DNA from 3 places in the Pseudomonas sp. PGPPP1 genome. Region 2 is predicted to be linked to each of the others. Evidence: riboswitches for the same ligand, from Rfam matches in the RefSeq annotation. Region 2 holds a riboswitch; each other region holds the start of a gene.
What was found. Region 2 has a riboswitch for manganese ahead of mntP (manganese efflux pump MntP). Riboswitches for the same ligand answer to the same signal wherever they lie in the genome.
Positions count from the first base shown of each region.

Region 1: it holds a riboswitch for manganese, as region 2 does, so the genes downstream of both, CFE47_RS29400 (TMEM165/GDT1 family protein) here and mntP (manganese efflux pump MntP) in region 2, are expected to answer to the same signal.
Region 3: it holds a riboswitch for manganese, as region 2 does, so the genes downstream of both, CFE47_RS25000 (TMEM165/GDT1 family protein) here and mntP (manganese efflux pump MntP) in region 2, are expected to answer to the same signal.

Region 1 is NZ_NKIG01000045.1:17,150-19,412, reverse strand. Features, by position in the region: gene CFE47_RS29405 (M48 family metallopeptidase) at 1-545, shown strand, start outside; gene CFE47_RS29400 (TMEM165/GDT1 family protein) at 680-1,264, opposite strand; yybP-ykoY riboswitch at 1,352-1,473, opposite strand; gene CFE47_RS29395 (methyltransferase) at 1,524-2,263, opposite strand, start outside.
Region 2 is NZ_NKIG01000026.1:8,207-10,469, reverse strand. Features, by position in the region: gene CFE47_RS23915 (NAD(P)-dependent alcohol dehydrogenase) at 1-386, shown strand, start outside; gene mntP (manganese efflux pump MntP) at 511-1,074, opposite strand; yybP-ykoY riboswitch at 1,085-1,256, opposite strand; gene CFE47_RS23905 (aminotransferase-like domain-containing protein) at 1,296-2,263, opposite strand, start outside.
Region 3 is NZ_NKIG01000028.1:61,557-63,819, forward strand. Features, by position in the region: gene CFE47_RS24995 (M48 family metallopeptidase) at 1-369, shown strand, start outside; gene CFE47_RS25000 (TMEM165/GDT1 family protein) at 506-1,090, opposite strand; yybP-ykoY riboswitch at 1,179-1,300, opposite strand; gene CFE47_RS25005 (methyltransferase) at 1,351-2,263, opposite strand, start outside.

The DNA of each region.
Region 1 (2,263 bases), on a different contig from region 2:
TTCGTGCAGATGCTGCGCAGTGGAAGTGGGAAGTGAACCTGATCAAGAGCGACGAGATGAACGCCAACTGCGGACCGGGCGGCAAGATCTTTGTGTACAGCGCATTGATCGACAACCTCAAACTCACCGATGACGAACTGGCGGCAGTGATGGGCCATGAAATCGCCCACGCCTTGCGTGAGCATGGCCGTGAAGCCATGTCCAAGGCTTACGGAATCGAGATGGCCAAGCAGGGTGCGGGTGCGTTGTTCGGTCTGGGCCAGGACAGCCTGGCACTGGCGGATACGGTGGCCAACTACGGCATGACCTTGCCCAACAGCCGCAGCAATGAAAACGAAGCAGACCTGATCGGCCTGGAGCTCTCCGCCCGCGCCGGCTACAACCCGAACGCGGCCATCACGTTGTGGAACAAGATGGCCAAGGCTTCGGAAGGTGCACCGCCGGAGTTCATGAGCACTCACCCAGCGTCTGATAGCCGTATTGCCTCGTTGCAGGCGGCGATTCCGAAGGTGATGCCGCTTTACCAGCAGGCCAAGAAGTCCTGAGCCTATAAGTCTGGTGAGGGTCTAAATGTGGGAGCGGGCTTGCTCGCGAAGGCGGTGGGTCAGTCAAATAATCAGTGACTGACACTCCGTATTCGCGAGCAAGCCCGCTCCCACATTGGGTTGGGTTTACAGATTTAGATCCAACCGCTGCTCTGCATTGCTTTGTATACGGCCACGATAGCCAGCACGAAGAATGCCGTAGCCGCCAATCGACGAATCAGGGTCAAAGGCAGTTTCTCTGCGGCAAAATTCCCCGCCAAGACCACCGGCACGTTGGCAATCAGCATGCCCAGGGTGGTGCCGATAATCACCAGCCACAGTTCCGGGTACTGCGCCGCCAGCATCACCGTGGCGATTTGGGTCTTGTCACCGATTTCTGCGAGGAAGAACGCGATCAACGTGGTCAGGAACGGCCCGAATTTGCGCGTCGTACTGGCTTCGTCATCGTCGAGTTTGTCCGGCACCAGGGTCCACAAGGCCGTGGCACAGAAGCTCGCCGCCAGGATCCAGTGCAACACCGCATCCGAGAAGAAGCTCCCAAACCACGCCCCCACGGCACCGGCGGCAGCATGGTTGGCCAGGGTCGCGGCAACGATGCCGGCGATGATCGGCCAAGGTTTGCGAAAGCGTGCAGCGAGGATGAGCGCGAGCAGTTGCGTCTTGTCGCCGATTTCGGCCAAGGCAACGATTGCGGTAGGTACGAGTAGTGAATCCAGCATCAGGTAGTTTCCAGGGGCGGGTCGACACGGCTATGACACGTACAGCCTTCCCGCCCCGGGTAAGGTGTGCGTGTCATAGGTCTTGTCAAACCCCGGTCCGTCTGTGCGGACTCCTGGGTCGCATACGCCATGGCCTGTTGACCAAGTATGTTGACGTATGCCGGACGAGCATGGCGCTCGTGGGAGACTACTCCCCTAGGACGGAGCGGATTCTGCCTAGGCAAAATCTATTCGGCAAGCCTTCTTTTTCAAACGCTCGTCAGCCGCGCTTGGCACGGTAAATGCGGAAACCATTGCCTTCGGCCTTGATTGCACACACCCCCAAATGCTCTTCGATCAGCGGTTGGTACTTCAGGAAACTGTTTGCGACCAAGCGGAGTTCGCCGCCTTTTGCCAGATGTTTCGCAGCTTTTCGCAGCAGGTTTTCGGTGGCGAAATAATCGGTGTGCACGCCCACGTGGAACGGCGGATTGCTCAAAATCGCGTTTAAACCCATCGGTGCTGCATCAATGCCATCACCGGTCAGCACTTCGGCTTCCAGACCATTGGCCGCCAGGGTCAGGCGGCTGCTGGCGGCGGCGAAGGCGTCCACATCCAGCAGCGTGACCGTGTTGTGCGGGTAGCGACGTTTTACCGCAGCTCCAAGCACGCCGGCGCCGCAGCCGAAGTCCAGCAAATGGCCGCTGGGCAGTTTATCCAGATGCTCCAGCAACAGTTCGGTGCCGCGATCCAGGCGACCATGGCTGAATACCCCGGGCAAGCTCACCACCTTCAACGGCCCTTCGGCCAGCGGCACGTCGAAGACCTGCGCCAGGCTTTGCAGATCGACCGCTTGCGGGGCATTGCCCACGGTGACTTGCCACAGCTGGCAATGCCGCGCGCTGTCGAGCTTGCGCGGCTTGCCGAAAGGGATCATCTGCTTGGCGGCGCTTTCGATGCCGCCTTTTTTCTCGCCCACCAGAAACTGCTCGGCGCCGGGCAAGCGCGCGGCCACGGCGT
Region 2 (2,263 bases):
ATGCTGATGAAATGGCCAAGGTCACCAACAGCCTGGACTTCATCCTCAACACCGTGGCTGCGCCGCACAACCTCGATGCGTTCATCAGCCTGCTCAAGCGCGACGGCACCATGACCCTGGTCGGTGCGCCAGACAGCCCGCACCCTTCGCCTGCGGTGTTCAACCTGATCTTCAAGCGCCGCAGCCTTGCGGGGTCGTTGATCGGCGGTATTCAGGAGACCCAGGACATGCTGGATTTTTGTGCCAAGCACAAGATTGTCTCGGACATCGAGATGATCGATATCCAGGGCATCAACGACGCGTATGACCGGATGCTCAAGGGGGATGTGAAGTACCGGTTTGTGATTGATATGGAAAGTTTGAAAAAAGAGCATCACGCCGCGTAAAAAACACCGCCAATCCAATGTGGGAGAGGGCTTGCTCGCGAATGCGGTGTATCAGCCACAGGTGTGGCAACTGACCCACCGCATTCGCGAGCAAGCCCGCTCCCACATGGGTTATGTGTTGACCTTAAACGGACAGGTGCTCATACAAAATCGTCGCACCCACCAACATCAGCACCACACCCCCGACCATCTCTGCGCGTTTGCCCACCACTGTCCCCAACACCCGCCCGAGCATCATGCCGATGGTCACCATGGTCATCGTCGCCAAACCAATCGCCGCAGCCGCCACCAGAATGTTCACATCGACAAACGCCAGCCCTACGCCCACCGCCAGCGCATCAATGCTGGTAGCAAAGGCTGTGACGGCCAGAATCATGAACGAGTGCTGGGTGGGTTTCTCTGCTTCTTCATCATCGGCCTTGAAGCCGTTGTAGATCATGTGCAAGCCCAGGGCGACCAGCAGGGTAAAGGCGATCCAGTGGTCCCAGTCTTCCACCCAGCGGGTGGCCGCGTGGCCGATGGCCCAGCCGATCATCGGCGTAATGGCTTCGATCACACCAAAGATCAGGCCGGCGCGCAGGGCTTCGGTGAGGCGCGGTTTGTGCAGGCTGGAGCCTTTGCCGATGGCCGCCGCGAAGGCGTCGGTAGACATGGCCAGGGCCAGGAGGATCAGGGAAATGGGATTCACGGTAAGGCTTCCAGTCGGGCTATGGGACGCAACGACACCCCCACGCGCCCGACTTTAGGCATGGAAGTGTCGCTGGTCTCACCAACCGAAAAACGGTGTTCGTACCACGGCAGGTTGCCGAATATGTTGATACGAACGCTTCCAACAGGGTCAGAAGCCGGTTACTCCCCAACGAGGGAGGCGATCATAGGTGGGCAAGCATGAAAATTTTGTTAAACCCGTTATCGCAACTCGCGGATGATCCGGCAGAACACCGGGTCATCCAGGTAGGCCACGTTCAGCCGGGTCCAAGGCGAGGTGTTTTTGGGTTGGGTCGAGAAGATCGAACCTGGCGCCAGCATCACCCCTTGGGCCAGACAGTGGCGGGTGAGGGCATTGGCATCTTCGATATGCGGGAAGCGTGCCCACAGGTACAGGCTCTGTTCCGGTCGGCAGAACACCTCGGCGCCGAGTTCGTCAAGCAGGTCCAGGCCGCGCGCGGTGGCGTGGCGCAAGCGGTCTTGCAGGCGCGACAGGTGGCGCAGGAACTGGCCTTCGCCGAGGATCACATCGATGGTGCGCTCGCTGTACTCGGCGCCGCTGTTGTGCAGGATCATCTTGATATCCGCCAACTCTTCGACACGCTGCTTGCTGCCAGCGATAAAGCCAACGCGTAGCGCCGCGGAAACCGACTTGGAAAAGCTGCCCACGTACAGCGTGCGATTGAGTTGGTCCAGCGCCGACAGCTTGATCGCCGAACTGGGTTTGAAGTCGGCCATTGCGTCGTTCTCTACCAACAGCAGGTCATAGGTCTCGGCGATGCGCAGCAGTTGGTGCGCCTTGGCCGGGGACAGGTCGGAGCCGGTGGGGTTGTGGCCGATGGACTGCAAAAAGAACAGGCGCGGGCGATGGGCCTTGATGAGTTGCTCCAGTGCCTGCAGGTCTGGCCCATCGGGCTCGCGGGGCACGCCGAACATGCGTGCGCCCTGCAATTGCAGTTTGCCGAACAGCGGGTAGTAACCGGGGTCTTCCACCAGCACGGGGTCGCCGGGGTTGAGGTAGCGGCGGATGATCAGGTCCATCGCGTGGTTGGCGCCCAGGGTGGTCACCAGTTGCCGAGGCGAAACGGGCAGCGCGTAGTCCGCGAGTTTTTGCACCAGCCGCGCGCGCAACCCGGCGTTGCCCAGGCGCGTGCCATAGCGAAACAGCG
Region 3 (2,263 bases), on a different contig from region 2:
CGCGAGCACGGTCGTGAGGCAATGTCCAAGGCGTACGGTATCGAGATCGCCAAGCAGGGGGCTGGTGCGTTGTTCGGCTTGGGTCAAGATAGCCTGGCATTGGCGGACACGGTCGCCAACTACGGCATGACCTTGCCCAACAGCCGGAGCAATGAAAACGAAGCGGACCTGATCGGCCTGGAACTGTCGGCTCGCGCCGGCTACAACCCGAACGCCGCCATCACGCTGTGGAACAAGATGGCCAAGGCATCGGAAGGCTCGCCACCGGAGTTCATGAGTACTCACCCGGCGTCGGACAGCCGAATCGCGTCCTTGCAGGCGGCGATTCCTAAGGTGATGCCGTTGTATCAACAGGCCAAGAAGTCCTAAGGCTTGATGAAGATCCAAATGTGGGAGGGGGCTTGCCCCCGATGGTGTTGGGTCAGTTAGCAGATGCATTGACTGATCTACTGCTATCGGGGGCAAGCCCCCTCCCACATTGGATTGGGTTTGCAGGCTTAGATCCTTAGATCCACCCGCTGCTCTGCATGGCCTTGTACACCGCCACGATCGCCAGGACAAAAAACGCCGTAGCCGCCAGTCGACGAATCAACGTCAGCGGCAGTTTCTCCGCCGCGAAATTCCCCGCCAGAACCACCGGTACGTTGGCAATCAACATGCCCAGAGTGGTGCCGATAATCACCAGCCACAGCTCCGGATATTGCGCGGCCAGCATCACCGTGGCGATCTGAGTCTTGTCACCGATTTCCGCCAGGAAGAATGCAATCAGCGTGGTCAGGAACGGCCCGAACTTGCGCGTGGTACTGGCTTCGTCATCGTCGAGTTTGTCTGGCACCAGTGTCCACAGCGCAGTGGCGCAGAAGCTCGCTGCGAGGATCCAGTGCAACACCGCATCCGAGAAAAAACTGCCAAACCAGGCCCCCACTGCGCCGGCAGCCGCATGGTTGGCCAGGGTCGCGGCGACGATGCCGGCGATGATTGGCCAAGGCTTGCGGAAGCGAGCAGCGAGAATGAGCGCGAGCAGTTGCGTCTTGTCGCCGATTTCGGCCAAGGCAACGATTGCGGTAGGAACGAGTAATGAATCCAGCATCAGGTAAGTTTCCAGGGGCGGGTCGACACGGCTATGACACGTACAGCCTTCCCGCCCCGGGTAAGGTGTGCGTGTCATAGGTCTTGTCAAACCCCGGTCCGTCTGTGCGGACTCCTGGGTCGCATACGCCATGGTCTGTTGACCAAGTATGTTGACGTATGCCGGACGAGCGTGGCGCTCGTGGGAGACTACTCCCCTAGGACGGAGCGGATTCTGCCTAGGCAAAATCCATTCGGCAAGCCTTCTTTTTCAAATAGCCATCAGCCGCGTTTGGCACGGTAGATGCGAAAACCATTGCCCTCGGCCTTGATCGCACACACGCCCAAATGCTCTTCAATCAGCGGTTGGTATTTCAGGAAACTGTTAGCTACCAGGCGAAGTTCGCCACCTTTTGCCAAGTGTTTCGCTGCTTTTCGCAGCAGGTTCTCGGTGGCGAAATAATCGGTGTGCACACCGACATGGAACGGCGGGTTGCTCAAGATCGCATTCAGACCCATCGGTGCAGCATCGATGCCATCACCGGTGAGCACCTCGGCTTCCAGCCCATTGGCAGCGAGGGTCAAGCGGCTGCTGGCAGCGGCGAAGGCGTCCACGTCCAGCATCGTCACGCTGTTGTGCGGGTAGCGACGTTTCACCGCAGCCCCCAGCACGCCGGCGCCGCAACCAAAGTCCAACAGATGGCCGCTCGGCAATTTGTCCAAATGCGCCAGCAACAACTCGGTGCCACGATCCAGGCGGCCATGGCTGAACACGCCCGGCAGGCTCACTACTTTGAGCGGACCTTCGGCCAGTGGCACTTCGAAGACTTGCGCCAGGCTCTCCAGTTCCACTGCTTGCGGCGCGTTGGCAACGGTGATTTGCCACAGCTGGCAATGCCGGGCGTTGTCGAGCTTGCGGGGCTTGCCAAAGGGGATCATCTGCTTGGCGGCACTTTCGATACCGCTTTTTTTCTCGCCGACCAAGAACAGCTCGGCGCCGGGCAGGCGTGCGGCCACGGCGTTGAGCAGGTAGTCAGTGAGGTCCTTGGACTTGGGCAGGAAAATCACCGCTGCGTCGAACTCACGCTCTGGCACATTCACGCCAAATTGGCTGCGTTGCGGGAAGCGTGCGTCGAGCGCCGCCTGGTCACCGGCATGCCAGCACCACCCATGGGCGTTGGGCAGGCGACCCAGC